3 regions of the Tessaracoccus flavus genome follow, and region 3 is predicted to be linked to each of the others. Evidence: predicted binding sites of a transcription regulator. Region 3 holds the regulator's gene; each other region holds the start of a gene.
What was found. The regulator HrcA, encoded in region 3, represses chaperone genes, less so after heat shock. The targets are predictions, from matches to a motif close to TTGGCACTCGNNNNNNNCGAGTGCCAA.
Positions count from the first base shown of each region.

Region 1: groL (chaperonin GroEL) is a predicted target of HrcA. The motif match lies at 2,443-2,469, and genes of this name have one in related genera.
Region 2: groES (co-chaperone GroES) is a predicted target of HrcA. The motif match lies at 5,037-5,063, and genes of this name have one in related genera.

Region 1 covers NZ_CP019605.1:2,393,176-2,400,446, forward strand. The annotation lists gene guaA (glutamine-hydrolyzing GMP synthase) at 1-536, opposite strand, end outside; gene groL (chaperonin GroEL) at 694-2,325, opposite strand; gene RPIT_RS11110 (hypothetical protein) at 2,558-3,007, shown strand; gene RPIT_RS11115 (DUF3263 domain-containing protein) at 3,015-3,290, opposite strand; gene manA (mannose-6-phosphate isomerase, class I) at 3,411-4,592, shown strand; tRNA gene RPIT_RS11125 (tRNA-Thr) at 4,644-4,719, shown strand; gene RPIT_RS11130 (class I SAM-dependent methyltransferase) at 4,768-5,376, shown strand; gene RPIT_RS11135 (DedA family protein) at 5,417-6,226, opposite strand; partial or broken gene RPIT_RS11140 (ABC transporter ATP-binding protein) at 6,447-7,271, shown strand, end outside.
Region 2 covers NZ_CP019605.1:2,136,499-2,143,769, reverse strand. The annotation lists gene RPIT_RS09905 (LamB/YcsF family protein) at 1-638, shown strand, start outside; gene RPIT_RS15780 (5-oxoprolinase subunit B/C family protein) at 635-2,446, shown strand; gene RPIT_RS09890 (M23 family metallopeptidase) at 2,460-3,083, opposite strand; gene RPIT_RS15955 (hypothetical protein) at 3,097-3,222, opposite strand; gene RPIT_RS15990 (sugar O-acetyltransferase) at 3,315-3,911, shown strand; gene bioB (biotin synthase BioB) at 3,901-4,956, opposite strand; gene groES (co-chaperone GroES) at 5,198-5,494, shown strand; gene groL (chaperonin GroEL) at 5,548-7,128, shown strand; gene RPIT_RS09865 (nSTAND1 domain-containing NTPase) at 7,243-7,271, shown strand, end outside.
Region 3 covers NZ_CP019605.1:1,091,981-1,099,251, forward strand. The annotation lists gene RPIT_RS04885 (hypothetical protein) at 451-684, opposite strand; gene RPIT_RS04890 (metallophosphoesterase family protein) at 746-1,234, opposite strand; gene RPIT_RS04895 (maleylpyruvate isomerase family mycothiol-dependent enzyme) at 1,435-2,061, opposite strand; gene RPIT_RS04900 (DUF1349 domain-containing protein) at 2,161-2,739, opposite strand; gene RPIT_RS04905 (hypothetical protein) at 2,947-3,462, shown strand; gene RPIT_RS04910 (inositol monophosphatase family protein) at 3,585-4,361, shown strand; gene RPIT_RS04915 (MBL fold metallo-hydrolase) at 4,381-5,169, opposite strand; gene hrcA (heat-inducible transcriptional repressor HrcA) at 5,240-6,244, shown strand; gene dnaJ (molecular chaperone DnaJ) at 6,261-7,271, shown strand, end outside.

The DNA of each region.
Region 1 (7,271 bases), 1.3 Mb from region 3:
AACTTCACCGGCTCGACAAGGTCGAACACCATGTCCTCGGGCAGCCCGCCCACGTTGTGATGGCTCTTGACCACACCCTTGGCGGAGTCGGACTCGATGATGTCGGGGTAGATGGTGCCCTGCACGAGGAAGTCCACCTCGCCCAGCCTGGCGGCCTCCTCCTCGAAGACGCGGATGAACTCCTCGCCGATGATCTTGCGCTTCGCCTCGGGATCGTCGACGCCAGCAAGCTTCCCAAGGAACCGGTCCCGTGCGTCGACACTGATCAACCGCATGCCGAAGTTCCGCCCGAACAGCTCCGCCACCAGTTCCGGCTCGCCCGCGCGCATCAGGCCGTGGTCGACGAAGATGCAGGTCAGTTGATCCCCGACGGCCTTGTGGACGATGGCGGCGCACACGCTCGAGTCGACCCCGCCGGACAGGGCGCACAACACCGCGCGGTCGCCCACCTGATCGCGCACCTGCTGGACGACCGCGTCCAGGTACTCGGCGATCGATCCGGCGCCGGTGCGTTCGGCCAGCAGTGCGCGTTCCATGCGGGTGCTCCTTCTTCAGCGATGCGCGCCAGCCTAGTGCCGACGGCCGGCGTCGCCTTATCGCTTCTCACCGACGGTCGCGTCCCGTCCCACGCAGCGCACAGGGCGGCCCCGCCGAAGCGGGACCGCCCTGTGTGGCGAGTGTGGCAGCGGTGGCTCAGAAGCCGCCCATGCCGCCCATGCCGCCCATGTCGTCGCCACCGGGCATCGCGGGAGCCTTCTCGGGCTTGTCCGCGATGACGGCCTCGGTGGTGAGGAACAGGGCCGCGATCGACGCCGCGTTCTGCAGCGCGGAACGGGTGACCTTGGCCGGATCGATGATGCCGGCTTCGACCATGTTGACGTACTCGCCGGTGGCCGCGTTGAGGCCTTCGCCGACAGCCAGGTGCGAAACCTTTTCAGCGACGACGCCGCCCTCCAGACCCGCGTTCGCAGCGATCTGCTTGAGCGGGGCGGATGCAGCCGTGAACACGATCTGCGCGCCGACAGCCTCGTCACCGGTCAGGCCGTCGACCTTTGCGGCCTTCGACGCCTGCAGCAGCGCAACGCCACCGCCGGGGACGATGCCCTCCTCGACGGCCGCCTTCGCGTTGCGGACGGCGTCCTCGATGCGGTGCTTGCGCTCCTTGAGCTCGACCTCGGTGGCCGCGCCGACCTTGATGACGGCCACGCCGCCGGCCAGCTTGGCGAGGCGCTCCTGGAGCTTCTCGCGGTCGTACTCGGAGTCGGAGTTCTCGATCTCGCGACGGATCTGGGCCACGCGGCCTTCGATCTGAGCCGACTCGCCGGCGCCCTCGATGATGGTGGTCTCGTCCTTGGTGACCATGACCGACCGGGCCTGGCCGAGCAGGTCGAGCGACACGGCGTCGAGCGAGAGGCCGACCTCTTCGGAGATGACCTGAGCGCCGGTGAGGATCGCGATGTCGGTCAGCATGGCCTTGCGACGGTCACCGAAGCCGGGCGCCTTGACGGCGATCGACTTGAAGGTGCCACGGATCTTGTTGACGATGAGACCGGCGAGGGCCTCACCTTCGACGTCCTCGGCGATGACCAGCAGCGGCTTGCCGGACTGCATGACCTTCTCGAGCACGGGCAGGAGGTCCTTGAGCGAGGAGACCTTCGAGTTGACGAGCAGGATGTAGGGGTCGTCGAGGGTCGCTTCCATCCGCTCCGCGTCCGTGACGAAGTACGGGGAGATGTAACCCTTGTCGAACCGCATGCCCTCGGTGAGCTCGAGATCGAGGCCGAACGTGTTCGACTCCTCGACCGTGATGACGCCCTCCTTGCCGACCTTGTCCATCGCCTCGGCGATGATCTCGCCGACGCCGGTATCGGCGGCGGAGATGGAGGCGGTCTGAGCGATCTGCTCCTTGGTCTCCACGTCGATGGCCATCTCGGCCAGCTTCTCGGTGATCGCGGTGACAGCGGTCTCGATGCCCTTCTTCAGGCCCATCGGGTTCGCGCCGGCCGTGACGTTGCGGAGACCCTCGCGGACCATCGCCTGGGCGATGACCGTGGCGGTGGTGGTGCCGTCGCCCGCGACGTCGTCGGTCTTCTTGGCGACCTCCTTGACGAGCTCGGCGCCGATGCGCTCGTAGGGATCCTCGAGCTCGATCTCCTTGGCGATGGAGACGCCGTCGTTGGTAATGGTGGGGGCTCCCCACTTCTTCTCCAGGACGACGTTGCGGCCCTTGGGACCAAGCGTCACCTTGACGGCGTCGGCGAGCGTGTTCATGCCACGCTCGAGAGCGCGACGCGCCTCTTCGTTGAATTCAATCAGCTTTGCCATGGTGTTTCGGGAGTCCTCCCGTCGATGGGGCGTGGCCGCCCCGGGGTTTATGTCTTCAGTTGGCTGTGAATCGCGGTGCCCGCGACGGACGACCACAGGGGCCTCACCGGCGATTCGGTAGCACTCGGGCCAGCCGAGTGCTAACCCAATTATTAGCACTCTCCCCAAACGAGTGCAAAGATTCTGATACTCGGGGCCCCCGCGGCCGACCCCCCGACGAGGAGGACAGAACATGGACACCCCACGCGTCCTGAGGGACATCGCCAACGTACTCAACCTGTCCACGCCCCTTGGCCTCGTGCTGGGCGCGGTGGCGCGGGGTCGATTCCGTCGTCGATCGTCCCTTGTCATCGTCGACCGGGCCCGTCTGCCCCTGCTGCGCGCGAGTGCGGTGACGGTCGGCAGCGTCGTGATCATCCCCACCCGTTCCCTGGAGGAAGCCGAGGCGCGCGTCCCGACGCTCATGGCGCATGAGGATGAGCACGCCTGGCAATGGGCCTACTGCCTTGGGCTTCCGTTCGTGCCGCTCTACGTGGCGTCGATGGCGTGGTCCATGGTGCGCAGCGGCGACCGGGCCACCGCCAACCATTTCGAGGTGCAGGCGGGTCTGGCCGCAGGCGGCTATCGGGAGGGTCAGAAGAGGCCGGTCCGGGAGGGGATCAGACGGCTGCTGAGGGGGTGACCCCGGATCAGGCGTGCAGGCGGCGCGCCGAGCGGAGCTGCTGTCGACGCGAGCGTTCGCGGCGCAGGCGCTTCACCAGCAGGGGCTTGTATTCGAGTGCCTCGGGGGCGTCGATCAGCGCGTTGAGCAGCTGGTAGTACTTCGTCGAGGTCAGCTGGAACCGCTCCATGATGGCCTGTTCCTTCGGCACCGGCGACTTGTACCACCCGTCCTCGAAGTCCAGGACGGCGGCGTCGCGCGCCGAGAGTTCGACTCCGTGGGCGAAGGTCGTGGCCTGAGACATGCCGACAGTCTAAGGGGAAAATCACAAGGGTGTCATTACCCTCCTAGAAAGGGTGTCGTCGGCGGGGGGTAGAGTCGACTCCGCCCTCAAACTCTTCGATGATAAGGACTGATCGCAGCCATGCGTCGACTCACCGGCCACGTCCAGCACTTCGCCTGGGGAAGCCACGACGAGATCCCCGCGATTCTTCGTCGCGAGCCGGACGGCCAGCCGTGGGCCGAGTACTGGCTCGGAACGCACCCGGGAGGTCCTGCCCACCTCGAGGACGGCACCTCGCTCGAGGACTTCCTGCTCAGCCACCCGGAGATGATCGGCGAGGCGACGCACGCGGCGTTCGGCGCCAGGCTGCCCTTCCTGCTCAAGCTTCTGTCGGCGGGCAGCCCGCTGAGTTTGCAGGCCCATCCTTCACGGGAACAGGCCGAGGTGGGCTACGCCCGCGAGTCGCTGCTCGGCCTCGACCCAGCGGATCCCACGCGCGTCTTCAAGGACGACTGGCCCAAGCCCGAGGCGATCGTCGCGCTCACTCCGTTCGAGGGCCTGCTCGGGTTCCGCGATCCGGTCGAGACCGCGGGCCTCTTCGAGGGCTTGGGCGTTGCGGACGAGCTGCAGTCTGTCATCGGGCCGCTGCGCGACCGCTCCGACATCCTCGGCCTGCAGGAGGTCTTCCTCGACGTCCTGAGCCTGGAGGACGATCGTCGCCACCTCGTCGACGAGGTGCTCGCCGCCGCCGTCAACCACCTCCAGGCGCCGGGAGCACTGGGCGAGTTCGCCCGGACCGCCGTCGAACTGGACGAACACTTCCCCGGCGATCCGGGCATCCTCGCCGCACTGCTCCTCAACCGCATTTCGCTCGAACCAGGGCAGGCCGTGGCGCTGGAGGCCGGCGTCATGCACGCCTACCTGCGCGGCACGGGCGTGGAGATCATGGCCAACTCCGACAACGTGATCCGCGGGGGGCTCACCAAGAAGCACATCGACGTCGACGGCCTCCTGCACGTCGTGGACTTCACCCCGCTCGTGCCGCACATCCTCAACGCCGAGGGTGCCGACGGCATCTACGTCTACCCAACGCCCTTCCCGGAGTTCGAGCTGTGGCTCGTCTCCCCGGTCTCGGACGACACCCTCAACCTGCCGCGGTCCGACTCGGCGCGCATCGCGCTGGTCACCGACGGGGAGTTCCACCTGGAGGGCGACGACGGGATCCGGCGCCTGGGCTGCGGTGACGCCGCCTTCCTGTGCGCCGATGAGCACGTGGCCCTCACGGGCCAGGGACAGCTCTTCGTCGCCGCCTCCGGCGCATGACGGGCCGTGGACTTTTCGTTCTGAGCGATTGATTGGCACAATAGCCGGGCTGCCTCCTTAGCTCAGCGGCCAGAGCGCTCGCCTTGTAAGCGAGTGGTCGAGGGTTCGACTCCCTCAGGAGGCTCCACTGCCCCCGTCTCCGGCGCGGGGGTGCGCAAACCGACAGGAATCCTTCATGGCGCCCGAACCCAGCAAGTGGACACGCATCATCGCGGCCGACCCCAGCCACTCCGCCCGCTACATCCAGCGGTTCAAGACCATGGAGGCCGAGGGGCACGACCTGGGCGGCGAAGCGCGCACCGTCGACGCCATGGTGCCGCGCGGCTCCCGCATCCTCGACGCAGGCTGCGGGCCGGGCCGAGTGGGAGGCCGCCTGCACGCGATGGGGCACACGGTCGTCGGCGTCGATGTCGATTCCGCGCTCATCGCAGCCGCCGAGCAGGACTACCCCGGCCCGACCTGGATCACGGGGGATCTGGCCGAGCTCGACCTGCCGTCCCACGGGATCTCAGAGCCCTTCGACGTCATCGTGGCCGCCGGTAACGTCATGGGGTTCCTCGCCCCCTCGACGCGGGTCGATGTGCTGCGCAGGTTCGCCGACCACCTCGCCCCCGAGGGTCGCGCGATCATCGGCTTCGGCGGCGGCCGTGGCTACGAGTTCAGCGATTTCTTCGCGGATCTCGACGAGGCGGGCCTCGCGCTCGACCTTCCGTTGGAGACCTGGGACCTTCGCCCCTTCACCGCAGCGTCGACGTTCCTCGTCGCCATCTGCCGCCGCGCCTGACCCGGAGCCTCAGCGTTGGGCGACGGGTGCCCGGTGAGGCCTACCCGGCGTCCCCGCCCGAGGCGCCTTCGCGGGCCTTCCGCCGCTGCGCAAGGTACGTGGAGACGAAGATGAACGCAATGAGGCCGAGCGCCACCCACATCGCGATCCGGGCGTACGCCTCCAGCACGTCGACGATCGGCTCGCCGAAGCGCCAGCCCAGGTAGAAGTACAGGACCAGCCACAGCGTCGAGGCGATGTAGTCGTAGACCAGGAAGCGCTTGATGCCCATCCCGGTGGCCCCGGCCAGGACGAACACGACCTGCATGAGAGGCAACGGCAACGGCACGTAGGCGATGAGGAAGCCCAGCGGGCCGAGCTTCTCGGCCCACCGTTCGGCGCGGGCGTAGCCGCGGGCGGCGCGCTTGGACTGGCCCGCCCACACCTCGATCATGCCGCGCCCCCACAGCTTGCCCGCCCACCAGTAGATCCAGTCGAACTTCAGGCTGAGCACCGAGGCGACGGCCAGCACGATCGGCCAGTGCGGCATCTCCCCCTGGGACGCGAGTGCACCGCTCACCGCGACGGCGGTCCGGCCGCCGGTGATCATGGCCAGCCAGTCAGGCGCGGTGGCGATCAGCCAGGCACGGGTGGGCAGCAGGAGCAGGGAGAAGACTCCGACGACGCCGAACCACGCGAGGCAAGCGTAATCCTCACGGCCCGGCTTCTTCTTCCACGGCATCCCGTCGTCGTCCCACCACTCCTTCTCGGCGGGCTCCCCGTCGCTGATGCTCTGGCCGGGCTCCGACGGCGCCGACTCCGGCTCGGGCGCAGGCGGCTGCGGGTCGTCGTCGGGGCGCTCGTCAGTCACGGGGTGAATGGTACGGGACATCAATGCCGACCCCTCCCGACGACCAGGTCGCCCGAGGCTTTCCCGCTCCGGTCCGACACGAGCAACCTCAAGCCGTCGTGGACCCCGTCTTGCAAGTGCTGATCCCGACGGTGTTAGGATCAACGTCAGGTACCTAAACCTAGGTTCCTATCCACTAAGGATCGTCGGGCACGTACCTGCCCGTGGAAAGGAATGTGGCATGGCCACCGTTAGCTATCGGGACGCATCCCGGGTCTACCCCGGTTCTGACCGCCCCGCAGTCAACAAGCTCAACCTCGAGATCGAAGACGGCGAGTTCATGGTTCTCGTCGGCCCCTCGGGTTGCGGTAAGTCCACCTCGCTTCGCATGCTGGCAGGCCTCGAAGAGGTCAACTCCGGCTCCATCTACATCGGTGACCGCGATGTGACGGACCTCCCCCCAAGGATCGCGACATCGCGATGGTCTTCCAGAACTACGCCCTGTACCCGCACATGACCGTCGCGGACAACATGGGCTTCGCCCTGAAGATGCAGAACGTGCCCAAGGCTGATCGCCAGAAGCGCGTCCAGGAGGCCGCTCACCTGCTCGGCCTCGAGGACTTCCTCAACCGCAAGCCCAAGGCTCTCTCCGGTGGCCAGCGCCAGCGCGTCGCCATGGGCCGCGCCATCGTGCGTCAGCCCCAGGTGTTCCTCATGGACGAGCCCCTGTCGAACCTCGACGCCAAGCTGCGCGTCTCGACCCGCACCCAGATCGCCGCTCTCCAGCAGCGACTCGGCGTCACCACCGTCTACGTGACCCACGACCAGGTCGAGGCCATGACGATGGGTGACCGCGTCGCGGTGATGAAGGACGGCGTCCTCCAGCAGGTCGACACCCCGCTCGCGCTCTACGACACCCCGAAGAACCTCTTCGTCGCAGGCTTCATCGGCTCCCCCGCCATGAACCTCATCTCGGGCAAGCGCGTCGAGAACGGCGTCCAGGTGGGCGACTACGTCGTCCCGGTGCCCCGCGATGTGCTGTCCCGGGCGAACGGCGAGGAGACCC
Region 2 (7,271 bases), 1.0 Mb from region 3:
CCGGCGACCCCCTGACCCTGCTGGGCACGTGCGAAGAGGCGGCGCGCAGCGGGGTCGTGGTGGGCGCCCAGGTGTCCTACCGGGATCTGGCGGGCTTCGGGCGCCGTTTCGTCGACGCCGGCCGCGCCGAACTCGCCGCGGACCTCGTCTACCAGATCGGAGCGTTGGATGGACTGTGCCGTTCGTCCGGCACGCGGGTCCGGTACGTCAAGCCCCACGGGGCCCTGTACAACGCGGCCGTGCACCATGAGCCGCACGCCGACGCGGTCGTCGATGCGGTGCTGGCCTACGATCCCTCCCTGCCCATCCTGGGGCTGCCCGGCTCACTTCTGCTGCGGAAGGCCGAGAAGGCGGGGCTCCGGACGGTAGCTGAGGCCTTTGCGGACAGGGCCTACCGGCCGGACGGGACCCTGGTCCCGCGTACCGACGCCGGCGCCATCGTGCACGACGACGTCGGTCAACGCATGCTCCGGCTCGCCCACGAGGGGCTGCTGGAAGCCGTCGACGGCACGCTGATCCCACTGCGCGCCGAGTCGATCTGCACGCACGGCGACACCCCGGGCGCCGTCGGCCTCGCGCGGGCTGTTCGGCGGGCGCTCGAAGGAGCGGGGATCGAGATCGCGCCGTTCGTCCGATGAGGCTGCTTCGCTGCGGGGCGGAGGCGGTGCTGGTGGAACTGCAGCACCTCAGCGAGGTGCTGGCCTGCACCCCGCTCGTCGGGGCGCTGCCGGGGGTGGCGGAGGTGGTGCCGGCCGCGCGCACGCTGCTGGTCAGGGCGCTGCCCGGCCAGCTGGGGGAGGTCCGCGCTCAGTTGGAGGTCATGGCGGTGCCGGCGTCGACGATGCCGACGGGGGAGCGCGAGGTGGAGATCCCCGTCAGTTACGACGGTCCGGACCTGGCTCTGGTCGCGGATCTCACGGGGCTCAGCCCTGCGGACGTGGTCGCGGCGCACACCGGGACCCCGTGGGCCGTGGCGTTCGGAGGCTTCGCGCCCGGCTTCGCCTACCTCGTGGGCGGTGATCCGAGGCTGACGGTGCCGCGGAAGACAACCCCCCGGACCCGGGTGCCCGCCGGCGCGGTGGGCCTGGCGGGCGAGTTCTCCGGGATCTACCCGACCTCCTCGCCGGGCGGCTGGCAACTCCTCGGCCGTACCGACGTCGTGCTCTTCGACCCCGACGCCGACCCTCCGGCCCTCTTGACCCCCGGCACCCGCGTCCGCTTCCGCGCCGTCAAGGAACGCGCGGTCGGTCCCGCTCCGTCTCCCCGAGTAGCGAGCGAGGAACGTGCGGGCGTTTCTTCTACGTCTCCCCGAGTAGCGAGCGAGGAACGTGCGGGCGTTTCTTCTACGTCTCCCCGAGTAGCGAGCGAGGAACGTGCGGGCGTTTCTTCCACGTCTCCCCGAGTAGCGAGCGGGGAACGTGCGGGCGTTTCTTCCACGTCTCCCCGAGTAGCGAGCGGGGAACGTGCGGGCGTTTCTTCTACGTCTCCCCGAGTAGCGAGCGGGGAACGTGCGGGCGTTTCTTCCACGTCTCCCCGAGTAGCGAGCGAGGAACGAGCGAGCGTATCGAGGGGCCCCCGCGCCCTCACGCTCACCTCTGCCCGGCTGCCGGTGCTCGTCGTCGACGGCGGGCGCGTCGGCTACGCCGCCATCGGCGTCGGCCGCTCCGGGGCGGCCGATCGCGGCGCCTACGAGCTCGGCGCCCGCCTGGTCGGCAACCCCCGGGGTGAGGCCGGCCTCGAGGTCGCGATGGGCTCGGCGGAGTTCGTGGCGGAAGGATCCCTCACCCTGGCGCTGACGGGCGCAGACCTGGCCGCGGTCGCGGGCGGACGGGCCGTCTCGATGGCTACGGTCTTCCACCTCGGCGACGGCGAGACGCTGTCGCTCGGCGCCCCATCACAGGGCCTACGCACCTATCTCTCGATCCGTGGGGGAGTGACGGTGCCCGCGGTGCTGGGTTCCCGCTCGCGCGACACCCTGGCCGCGCTCGGCCCCGAGCCCCTGACGGCGGGAAGCATGGTGCCGATCGGGGAGGCCGCGCCCGGCTGGATCCCACCCACGGATTGGGCCCCGCAGCCCCCTGTGCCCGACGTCGTGGAGCTGGAGTTCACACCCGGCCCGCGCGCAGACTGGGTCGCGCCCCTCGACGGCACCACGTGGCGGGTCAGCTCCGCTGTCGACCGGGTGGGAGCGCGGCTCGAGGGGGACCCGCTCGCACGGCTCATCGGCGGCGAACTGCCCAGCGAACCTGTGGTGCGGGGCTCCGTCCAGGTGCCCCCGTCGGGACAGCCGGTGATCTTCCTCGCCGACCATCCGTTGACCGGCGGCTACCCGGTGGCCGCAGTCCTGACCCCGGCGTCGGCCGACCGCGCCGCCCAACTCCGCCCCGGCGCCGCCGTCCACCTCAGCCAGCGGGGTGACCGGGTCAGCTCCCACCCTGGCCGCTGACGCGCCCATCCGGTCACCCGGTTCGATTGCCCAGGTGGGCGACCACGATCTCCCCGCCCCTGGGCAGCCCGCCATCGAACGTGATCGGCACCGGCAGGGCGGCGCCCACGTCCAGCCGGTCGATCGCCTGCACGTGCACGTGCGGCTCGGTGCTGTTGCCCGAGTTGCCGCACCGACCCACTGGGTCACCGGCGCGCACGGGCTGATCGACGCGGACGCTGACCGAGCCCTGCTGCAGGTGGCACAGCGCCACCACATCGCCTGTGGCGCAGCGGATCAGCACGTGGTTGCCGGCCAGCGCGAGCCAGCCCTCGGCGACCCTCCGACCCTGGGTCACGGCATACCCGACGGAGGACAGACCACGGTATGCGGCGTGGTCGAGCTCGGCGCCGTGGGCCGCGACAACGACCCCGTCGACCGGGGCCAGGATCGCTCGCCGGAAGCCCGGAAAGGCGTCCGGGGCCTGCGGGCGCAGCAGCGACCGGAGTCCGAACGGCGCCGTCCGCCCCCTGTCGTCGACCGGCACGAAATCGATCGCGTAGGACGTGGCGAAGGCGGTCGTCCCGTGGCTGGGCACCCGGTCCGCGGGGCTGTTCTGTACGAGCCAGCGGCCGGTGAAGGGGTAGCGCAGGTCCATCGCCACGGCCTGCTCAGCCCAGCCGGCGACGTCGGGGAAGCTCTGCCCGGCGGCCCGCTCGTCGCCGTCGACGTCCGGGCGCGCGCACCTCTGTGGGACCGGTGATCTGGCCCTTGCCCGTCATGGTGCCGCTGCTCATAGCTCCCCCTCACTCAAAGGTAAGGAATGGGAGTGGGGCGCGCAAGGGCGACCGGTGCCGGCTGCGGGCGGATCGCCACGTAGGTTGGGTGGATGGACTACTTCACCGATGACCCACGCTCGAACTGGCAGAGGCTCCTCGTCGGCGATCTCTACATCGCCGACGACCCCACGATGGCGGAGCGCTCCACGAGGGCCACGAGGCTGAGCGACGAGTATCACCGAGCCTACGTGAAGGGCCGCGAGGATGCCGGAGAGATCCTCGCCGAACTGCTGGGAAGCATGGGCCGCGACGTCTGGGTCCGGCCTCCGCTGTACGTCGACTACGGCGAGTTCATCCACATCGGCGACGGCACCCAGATCAACTTCAACCTGACCGCGCTGGATGTGGCCCCCATCACCATCGGCAGGGACTGCCTCATCGGCCCCAACGTCCAACTGCTGACCGCCTGGCACCCGATCGAGCCCCAGCCGCGGCGAGACAAGCTCGAATCGGCCTCGCCGATCACCCTCCAGGACAACGTCTGGCTCGGCGGCGGGGTCATCGTGCTGCCCGGGGTCACCATCGGCGAGAACTCGATCGTGGGGGCCGGCGCGGTCGTCACCTCCGACATCCCGGCCGATTCGATCGCCGTCGGCAACCCCGCCCGCGTGATCCGTAGCGTGACGGAGGGCGACGCTAAGCGTTAGCAGCCACCCTGGTGCCCGCCCCCCGACGGCGAATCTCCGGCCTGGGTGGGGCCCCGGGGGAGCGCTGCCCGTCGGCACCCCAGACGGTGTAGCCGCCGTCGGCCAGCATCTCCAGATCCTCCTCGCCTGCCTGGCCCTGGGAGGTCAGGTAGTCACCCAGGAACAGGGAGTTGCAGATCTCCAGGGAGAGCGGCTGCAACGAGCGCAGGTGCTGCTCGCGGCCGGCCGAGACCCGCACGTCGGCCGAGCCGTGGACCAGGCGGATCATCGCCAGGATGCGCAGGCATTTCTGCGGGGTCAGTTCGGAATGCCCCTCGAGCGGGGTGCCGTCGAACGGCATGAGGAAGTTGACGGGCACCGAGTCGGCGCCGATCTCCTTCAGTTGAAAGGCCACCTCGACGAGCTGCTCGTCGCTCTCGCCCATGCCCGCGATCAGGCCTGAGCAGGCCGAGAGCCCGTGCTCCCGGGCGTGCTGCACGGTGTCCTTCCGGTCGTCGTAGTCGTGGGTGGTGCAGATGTTGTCGTAGTGCGACTCGGCGGTGTTGAGGTTGTGGTTGTACGCGTCGGCGCCGGCGGAGGCGAGCCGCTCGGCCTGGCCGTCCTTGAGGATGCCGAGGCAGGCGCACACCTCGACTCCGGGGTTGTCCTCCTTGAGGTCCTCGATGATCCTGCCCACTCGGTCGACGTCGCGGTTCGAGGGCCCGCGGCCGGAGGCGACGAGGCAGACGCGCCCTGCGCCGGCCCGGATCCCCGCCTTGGCCGCTTCCAGGGCGTCCTCGTGCGTCAGCCACGTGTAGCGCAGGATCTCGGCATCGGAGCCGAGGCGCTGCGAGCAGTAGAAGCAGTCCTCGGGGCACTTGCCGGACTTCAGGTTGACCAGGTAGTTCACCTTCATCGTCGCCCCGTGGAAGTGGCGGCGCACCCGTCCGGCGGCCGCGACCAGCTCGTAGGTGAGCTCGTCGGGCAGCCGGAGGACGGCGAGCGCCTCGTCCGTGGTGATGGTGCCGCCGTCGATGACGCGGCTGGCCAGGGCGTTGAGATCCACGATGCTCCCTCGGATGGGTTTGAACAGTGTTCAGGAGTTTAACAGTGTTCAAATCCGTTGCGGGTGGGTGGTCGGCAGTCTTGGCACTCGGCTTGATTGAGTGCTAGCTCGGGTATAACTTTGGGTTAGCACTCGGGTAACCCGGGTGCTAACGGCCGAGCGGCACCCGCGACGACGCACGGCCACCTGAACCAGACGAGATCCGCCGGCTCTGCCGGATAAGACAAGAAAGGTGTTGAACGTGGCAACCACGATCAAGCCGCTCGAGGACCGCATCCTCATCCAGCCCCTCGAGGCCACCACCCAGACGGCGTCGGGCATCTACATCCCGGACACCGCGAAGGAGAAGCCCCAGGAGGGCAAGGTCATCGCCACCGGCCCCGGCCGCATCGATGACAAGGGCAACCGCGTTCCCCTCGACGTTGCCGAGGGCGACGTCGTCATCTTCTCCAAGTACGGCGGCACCGAGGTCAAGTACGACGGCCAGGAGTACCTGCTCCTGAACGCCCGCGACATCCTCGCCGTAGTCTCCAAGTAATCGACGGGGGTCGGCCACCCGCCGCCCCCGACTGAAGAAGAATTAGGAATCACATGCCGAAGATTCTCGCTTTCGACGAGGAGGCCCGCCGCGCGCTCGAGCGTGGTGTCGACGCCCTCGCCAACACCGTCAAGGTGACGCTGGGCCCCAAGGGCCGCTACGTCGTTCTCGACAAGAAGTGGGGAGCCCCGACCATCACCAACGACGGCGTCACCGTCGCCAAGGAGGTCGAGCTCGACGATCCCTACGAGGATCTGGGAGCCCAGCTCGCCAAGGAAGTCGCCACCAAGACCAACGATGTCGCCGGCGACGGCACCACCACCGCCACCGTCCTGGCACAGGCCATGGTCCACCAGGGCCTTCGGGCTGTCGCCGCAGGCGCCAACCCCGTCGGGCTCAAGCGCGGCATCGACAAGGCCGTGGAGGCTGTCGTCGAGCGCCTGCGTGAGAACGCCCGGCCCGTTGACACCACCGCCGACATGGCGTCGGTCGCCACCATCTCGTCGCGCGACGAGCAGATCGGCGCCCTGATCGCCGAGGCCTTCGACAAGGTCGGCAAGGACGGGGTCATCACGGTTGACGAGTCCAACACGTTCGGCACCGACCTCGAGTTCACCGAGGGCATGCAGTTCGACAAGGGCTACCTCTCGCCGTACTTCGTGACCGACGCCGATCGCATGGAGGCCGTGCTTGAGGATCCGTACATCCTGATCCACAGCGGCAAGATCTCCTCGATGAACGATCTGCTCCCGCTGCTGGAGAAGGTCATCGCCGCCAAGGGCACCTTGTTCATCGTGGCCGAGGACGTCGACGGAGAGGCTCTGTCCACGCTCGTGGTCAACAAGATCCGTGGCACCTTCACGTCGGTGGCTGTCAAGGCTCCCGCCTTCGGCGATCGCCGCAAGGCCATGCTCGAGGACATCGCCATCCTCACCGGCGGCCAGGTTGTCGCCCCCGAGGTGGGCCTCAAGCTCGACCAGGTCGGTCTCGAGGTGCTCGGCCGCGCCCGGCGCATCGTCGTCACGAAGGACAACACCACGATCGTCGACGGCCACGGGGAGCACTCCGAGGTGGCCGGTCGCGTCGCGCAGCTGCGTGCCGAGATCGAGCGCACCGATTCCGACTGGGACCGTGAGAAGCTGCAGGAGCGAGTCGCCAAGCTCGCCGGCGGCGTCTGCGTGATCAAGGTCGGCGCCGCCACCGAGGTGGAGCTGAAGGAGAAGAAGCACCGCATCGAGGACGCCGTCTCGGCGACCCGTGCGGCGATCGAGGAAGGCATCGTCGCAGGAGGCGGTTCCGCCCTCATCCACGCCGGTGCAGTCCTGAAGGACGGCCTCGGTTTCCAGGGCGACGAGAAGGCGGGTGTCTCCGTCGTTGCGAAGGCGCTGGCCGAGCCGCTGCGCTGGATCGCTGAGAATGGCGGTGAGGCGGGCTACGTCATCACGGCCAAGGTCGCGGAGCTCGAGGTCGGTCACGGCTACAACGCGAAGATCGGCGAGTACCAGAACCTCGTCGAGAACGGCGTCATCGACCCCGTCAAGGTGACCCGCTCTGCGCTCGCGAACGCCGCGTCGATCGCTTCGCTGCTGCTGACCACCGAGACGCTCGTGGTCGACAAGCCCGAAGAGGACTGACCCGTCAGTTGAGCTGAAGAGCCCCGCCCGGACCATCCGGGTGGGGCTCTTTGTCTGTGAGGGGCAACCGCGCCCGGTTCCGGCGGCGAGTCGGGCGGTTGCTACCGTTGCGCTGTGACGGCTCCTTCCACGCGACAGGGTTT
Region 3 (7,271 bases):
GACATTCTCTAAGCCATTCAGCGCTGCCAGGATTACGAGCCCTACATCCAGTCCGACGAGTTCGCCTCGATGGCCTATGACGCGGTCCTAAGCGATATCCGGTCATGCCGTGCCCGGGCGACCTTTTCGGGTTCGTCAGTGGAGCAGCGCGATGTCAAGGCCGTAGGCCAGGACGATCGCCCGGGTGAGTTCGGCCTCTTGTGCGTAGGTTGGACACCCGACTGTCCGACCAAGCAGCTTGCTCGAAACGGTGAGGACGTTGTCGAGGGGGGATCACGCCGTCGTGGTCGAGGCCGCAGGGCTGACCCGGGACCTCGCTGGACAGGGCCCTGAGCGTGTAGGTGATCGGCGCGATCGTGAATTTCGTCATGGCAGCACACGCGGCCTTGTGAGTCAGAACGACTGCTGGTCGTGTCTTGTCGAGCCGCAGCAGGCGCATCTCGCGCACGGTCAGTCCTCGGTGGTCGGGTGTGCGACGGACCAGCTACCCAGCTCGTCGAGCTCGTCAGCGGTGCCACGCTCGCGCAGGATGGCGGCGTCGTGCTCGGCAACCTGACGGCGCATATCGCGCTCGACGGCACACGCCACCAGTGCAACTCGGCTGGGAGCGTTGCCGACGGTCACGGACGTGTCGAGGAAGGCCACCACGTCGTCGGGGAGACGGATGGCGATCTGCACGGTCATGCCCCCACCATGCCAGCGCGGGTCCCACATTGGGATGCGCTCTCAGGCCGCTATGCGCGGCTCACCGAGTTCCTGCGCGAGGGAACCGGACGATCTGAGTGCTCCAGTTGCCCGCGTCGACGGTGAGCACAGCGAAGGTGGGCGACGGTTCACGCCGCGGGTCGGCGACAGATCCGGGGTTGAGCAGATGGATGCCGTCCTCGACGCCGTCCCACGGGATGTGCGAGTGGCCGAATACCACGACGTCGGCGTCTGGGAATCGTCGACGCATCCTGCGTCCCCGGCCCTGTCGAGGGCCGGCGATGTGGATCATGGCGATCCGAACTCCTTCAGCCAGGAACTCCAGCTCATCGGGGGCGCCCCAGTCCCGGACGGCCTCGCCGTCGTTGTTGCCCATCACCACCCGCACGGGGGCGTACTCGGCCAGCTCGTCCAGGACCTGCGGCACGCACACATCGCCAGCGTGCAGGATCAGGTCAGCGGTCCCCAGCTCGGACGCCAGGGCCGACGGCACCCCCTTCCACCGACGTGGTGCATGCGAGTCGGCCACGACAACGATCCTCATCAACCTCGGAACCTCCAGTCACGCCCGATCGAGACGCCCAAACCAGCCCGCACCAGCTGCGGCGAGCCTCCCCGTGAGCTGAGGCTGTCAAGGCAGCCCGCCTGGCTCGCCGACATCGCTGACGTCAGGGTCATGCCGCATCTCCTCGTGCGCTGACGAAGAGCGTTGCTCATGGACACCATGGGTCAGGCCAGTCGTTCGATCAGGCGCGGCAACCCAGGTCCGGAGAGCTGGTCGAGATGGCTGCGTCGGCCTGCCATCGTCATCACCAGCGCCAAAGTCGGCCCAGTGACTTCGGGCCCTTGCCCGGAGTGGAAGGCGCCATCCTCGGCTCGCAGACTGAGCCTCGAAGCCACTGTCTTGCTTTGCACAGTGAAGTTGCGGGTTGCGTAGAAGTCGGCCACAACCGTGGCGGTGGGCACGTCCTGCGGGTTGGGAATCCCGAGGGGGTAGCGGATGTCCTCGCTGTGCACGAGTACCTCGCCCAGATAGGCAGGCAAGTCCTTGGACGGGGCTACCGTCCAAGAGATGACCTCCCGGAACCGGGAGAGTGTCTCAGCCGGAGTGCTCCCCAGGTGCTCACGGAGCCGTCGCTCGTTGTGTACGGAGGGGCGGAAGCCCGCCAGCACGATGCTGCGCACCCATGCGGTCGAACCCACCGAGGCGACCGCCGTCAGATGCGCCACGACGTGCTCGACATTCCATCCCTGGCACAGGCTCGAACGACGCCACGCGTCGTCACTGATCGTGGCCAGGTCGTCGGCCAGCTGCTGGCGGGCCCGGTGCGTCATCGCCCACACTTCCGCGGTCATGCCATCTCCTCACTGGTCTTTCGACATTCGTCGCTGCAGGTGGTGCGCCCGGCAGGACACCGAGCTGTCGCGTTGCCCGGCTCCGCGGGCCGCGCGCGGTCAGTGGAGGCTGTGGTCCGGTTTCTCTATCCGCCAAGCGTGCAGGGTCACGGTGAGCCCGGCCCGGGTGGGTGCGCACACGAACGGTCCAGCGGAGGCCTCCATGCCGTCCTCGAAGGGGACCACCCGTACCAGCTGGAGGTCTCCATCCCCCGACCTGGCCCGGATGGTGAGGGCACCGTCGCTGCGGCTCACCCGAACCAGCACCCGGGTCCCCGCCCAGTGGGGAACGGGGGCGAGCGACCAGTCGGATCGAGGAGATGTGACCACTGCACCGAGTTGCGGAGCGCCATCGCTGAACTCGACCCCGGCCTTCACCCAATGCTCCGCTGAGACTCGTACGAAGACGCCGGCCTGGTCGAACTGGCTGGTGAAGTCGGCCGTGAATTCGACCTCCACCGCGCTGTCCACGGCGAACGGCGCCAACAGGGCGTGCTCGCTGTCGTGGACGAACCCGTAGGACGTGATCCGCCATGCGTCGCTGCCCTCAGCGGCAGTCACCAGCAGGTCCGACCCCCGCTCGACCACCGCTGTAGGGGGATGCGACCAGGTACCAGCGGACCACGCAGCATTCGTCATGCAAGGGACCCTACCCGCGGGCCGCGCGCGGTGACGCGCTCTGGCGGTGACGATGCGGACCTGGGGCGGCACATCGTCGTTCATGAACTTGGGTGTGCTGCGTTGTCCGCGAGATGGCAGCCAAACATCGTATGGTGAGGGGTCTGAAGTTGTCGGTACCACCTGGGCGAACCGAGACACGCCGACGCCGACATCGCAGGAGACGCCATGACATATCGCTACGGCCTCAAGTGGAACGTCCGTAGGGGCCATCCGGTCGAAGAGATCGACGAGGTGACCGCGAGAGACCGCTTCCAGGTTGGTCCCCAATTCTCGGTGAGCAGGGTCACGCAGGGTCGGACCGTGCCGGATTACACGCTTAGTATGCAGCCCGGGGGCGCGCAACTCCGCGTCCTGAAGTATGACCCGGAAGGCTCGATTGCCGAGATCTTCGACTACTCCGAGCGGGACGGTAGGGGTGGCTTGTTCATGCACGGCTACGCGACCTACGTCTACCCCGACGACGAGATCGGTCCACGTACGTTGTCCCAGTCCGTGGCGCACAAGTCCTGGGTCTTCCGCGAGGACGGCACAGCAACATGTCGGGAAGTGGTCAAGCCGGTGCCGGACGCCCGGATCTCGGAGTACAGGGGCCTGGACGTCTCCGGCCACTGGCGCTCCCGGCCTGAATTCGGCGACTGGGACAGCTTCGGTGATCACCCCGAGCCCGGTGGCATCCCCTGACCTGAGCCCCGCCCACGTTCTGCGACAATCCGCGCCGCATGTCGGCTACGACCCGTCCGTGCCCCGCGCTGGCGGCCACGCCGTCAGGCCGCGAGCTGGCGGGTGCCACTAGGGTGGGGGCCATGGAGACCGACGCGATCATGGACCTTCTCCGCCGCACGGCGGACGAGGTCATCCGGCCCCGATTCCGGGCGCTGACCGATGCCGACATCGAGGAGAAAGCCCGCCCCGGCGATCTCGTCACGGTGGCCGACAGGGAAGCCGAAACGTTCCTCACCGCACTCCTCCAAGAGCGACACCCGGATGCTGTGGTCGTCGGTGAGGAGGGCGTCTTTCTCAACACTGCAACGCTCGCCGGTCTCCACAACGCCGACCACGCGTTCATCATCGATCCGATCGACGGCACCGGAAACTTCGCCCGCGGCGACGAGAGGTACGGCGTCATGCTGGCCGAAACGCGGGGCGGGATCACCACCCGCGGGTGGATCTGGCAGCCCGAGTTCGACCGCGGCTACGCCGTCGAGCGCGGCAACGGGGTGGAGCTGAACGGCAGCCCCATCGAGCGGCCACGCCACAACAGGCCTCCGCTCGGTGCCGCCGGCCGGAAGAAGCTAGTCGGCTTCGACGCGGACGGCCAGCTGAGCCCTGCCGTTCGCACCCAGTTCGCGTGCGCATTCGACTACCCCTCGATCCTGCATGGGGACACCGACTTCGTCTTCTACACCTCACTCAACCCCTGGGACCACCTGGCCGGGAGCCTCATGGTCGTGGAGCAGGGAGGCGTCAGCCGCACACTCGACGGTATGGCCTACAACTTGCTCAACCGGTCCAGGGGGCTGCTCGTTGCCAACGACACGCTGAGCTGGATGGCCGCGCAGCAGTATTGGCCCACGCACTGACCAGCCTCAGCAGCAGCGGTCAGGTGCCGCTCCTGGGGGCGAGCGCACTGATCGGAAGTTGACGCTTGGGTGTGATGCCCCGCGCAGCGAGTTCGTCGTAGGCCTTCGGCAGGGCGGTCGCCAATGTCTCCGCCCCGAAGGGCCACTCGGTGGCTGAGGCGGCATCCTCCACGCTGACGCCCTGCTGGATCAGCATCTCGGTCTGCGAGTAGAGCATCGCGATCTCGGCGCGCTGGACGAAGGCGACATCGCGGTCCATTGCCGCACCGTGCCCGGGGACGAACAAGGTCCGGTCGTTGGTGGCCCCGAGGACGCCGTCGAGGACCGTGGGCCAGTTCGACAAGGAACTGCTCTCATCCACCTGCGGATCCGCGCCCTCCTCGAGGAGGTCGCCGGCGAAAACAACGTTCTCGCCTGGAACGAAGACGACGACGTCTGAACGCGTGTGGGCATCGCCGAAGTGCAGGAGTTCCACGCGCTGACCACCGAGGTCGACCGCCAGAGCCATGGAGAACCGTCTGGTGATGGCGTCCGAGTCGAGGTGCTCGTGCGCGATTGCCTCCAGTCCGGGCATTCCGGCCAGCCCGCCGACGTGGTCGTCGTGATGGTGCGTCAGCGCGACACGAGTGACCGGGACCCCTGCCACGGCGCCTGCGGACTCGAGGATGGCGGCCCCCTGCGCGGCGTCGTTGCCCGAGTCGATGAGCATCGCCTCGTTCTCGCCGACGATGAGGCCGACGTTGACTCGATGCGGTTCGACGGCGGCGACCAGCACGCGGGCGGTCACGGGGGTCCAGTTGAGCGTCATGGCGTCCAGCTTAGAGGGCGGTACACTGGCACTCGGTTCACGCGAGTGCCAGCTAGACCCGGGAGGTGACATGCTCGACGACCGAAAACTCGAAGTCCTCAAAGCCATCGTCACTGACTACGTCTCCAGTCGTGAGCCGGTGGGGTCCAAGGCGCTCGTCGAGAGACACAAGCTCGACGTGTCCGCGGCCACCGTGCGCAACGACATGGCGGCGCTGGAGGAGGAGGGCTACATCATGCAGCCCCACACCAGCGCCGGACGCATCCCCACCGATAAGGGCTATCGGCTCTTCGTCGACCGCCTGGCCCAGATCAAGCCGCTCTCATCGGCGGAACGCACGGCGATCACGTCGTTCATGAACGGCACCGCCGACGTGGACGATCTCGTCACGAGAACCGTGCGGCTCCTCGCGCAGCTGACCCGTCAGGTCGCCATCGTTCAGTACCCGGTGGCCCAGCGCTCCACCATCCGCCACGTCGAGTTCATCCTGCTGACGCCCGACCGCGTGCTCGTAATCGTGGTCCAGTCCTCCGGGCGGGTGGACCAGGCCACACTCGAGGTGCCGGTCACCGACGAATCAGAACTCCACGCTCTCCGCTCGAAGGTACTCGCGGCCGTCATCGGGAAGACTCCCGCCGACGCCGCCTCCGCACTCGCGTCCCTCCTGGAGGGCGTCGCGCCGGACGCCAGGAGTTTCGCTGGGCCGGTGGTCGCCGGACTTCTCGAGGCGATCGCCGCCGAACCCGCCGCTCATGTGTTGGTGGCGGGCGTGCCGAACCTGGCCTCCGGGCCGTTCTTCGAGGCGAACCTGAGGCCGCTGCTCGAGGCGCTCGAGGAGCAGGTGGTCCTCATGCGGCTCTTGGGCGAGGCCGCCGGAGACGACGTCACGGTCCGGATCGGTCAGGAGAACACAGACGAGCCGTTCCAGGCCACGAGCCTGATCGCCTCGGGCTACGGCGCGGACTTCAGCGCCAGCCTGGGCGTGCTCGGCCCCACCCGGATGGACTATCCGTCCACCATCGCGGCCGTACGAGCCGTCGCCCGTTACGTAAGCAGATTCCTAACTGTTGGTTGACCCACGTAAGAGAGATATGAGCAAGGACTACTACGCCATCCTTGGCGTCGATCGCGACGCGACCCCCGAAGCCATCAAGAAGGCCTACCGGAGGCGTGCCATGAAGGTGCACCCCGACGTCGCGCAGGACGACGACGCGGCCGACCAGTTCAAGGAGCTGGGCGAGGCCTACGAGGTGCTGAGCGACCCCAACAAGAGGGCGATCTTCGACCGCGGTGGCGATCCCCACCAGGGTGCCGGGTTCTCGGGCTTCGGCGGCGGGTTCGCCGGCGGCTTCGACTTCACGAACCTCGTCGACGCCATGTTCGGGGCGGCGGGTTCCCGCGGTCCCCGCTCGCGGGTGCGCCAGGGCCAGGACGCGCTCGTCAGGATCAACCTCGCGCTGCACGAGGCGGTGTTCGGCACGACCAAGCCAGTCAAGGTCGATACGGCGGTCGTGTGCCCCAAGTGCATGGGCCAGGGCGGCGAACCCGGCTCCGAGCCTGTGACCTGCTCGACCTGCGATGGCGCCGGCGAGGTGTCCCAGATCCAGCGGAGCTTCCTGGGCGACATCCGAACCTCGCAGGCCTGCCCCACCTGCCGCGGATACGGAACCATCATCCCGCGTCCGTGCGGCGAGTGCTCCGGCGAGGGCCGGGTGCGGGCCTCCCGCACGCTTCAGGTGCGCATCCCTGCCGGTGTCTCGACCGGCATCCGGATCCATCTGGAGAGCCAGGGGGAGGTCGGCCCGGGCGGCGGTCCCGCCGGCGATCTCTACGTCGAACTCAACGTGTTGGCACACGAGACGTTCAGGCGCGAGGGCGACAATCTCGAAGTGGTCGTGAAGCTGCCCATGACGGCTGCCGCCCTCGGCACCACGATCGACGTCGCCACGCTGGAGAGCGAGTGGGACAAGTCAGACGTCGAGGACCGCAAGGTCGCCGTCGAGGTGCCGGCGGGGACCCAGTCGGGCACGCGCATCGCGCTCAAGGGCCGAGGGGTTCCACGGCTGCGCGGCGGCGGTCGGGGCGACTTGGGCGTGACGCTC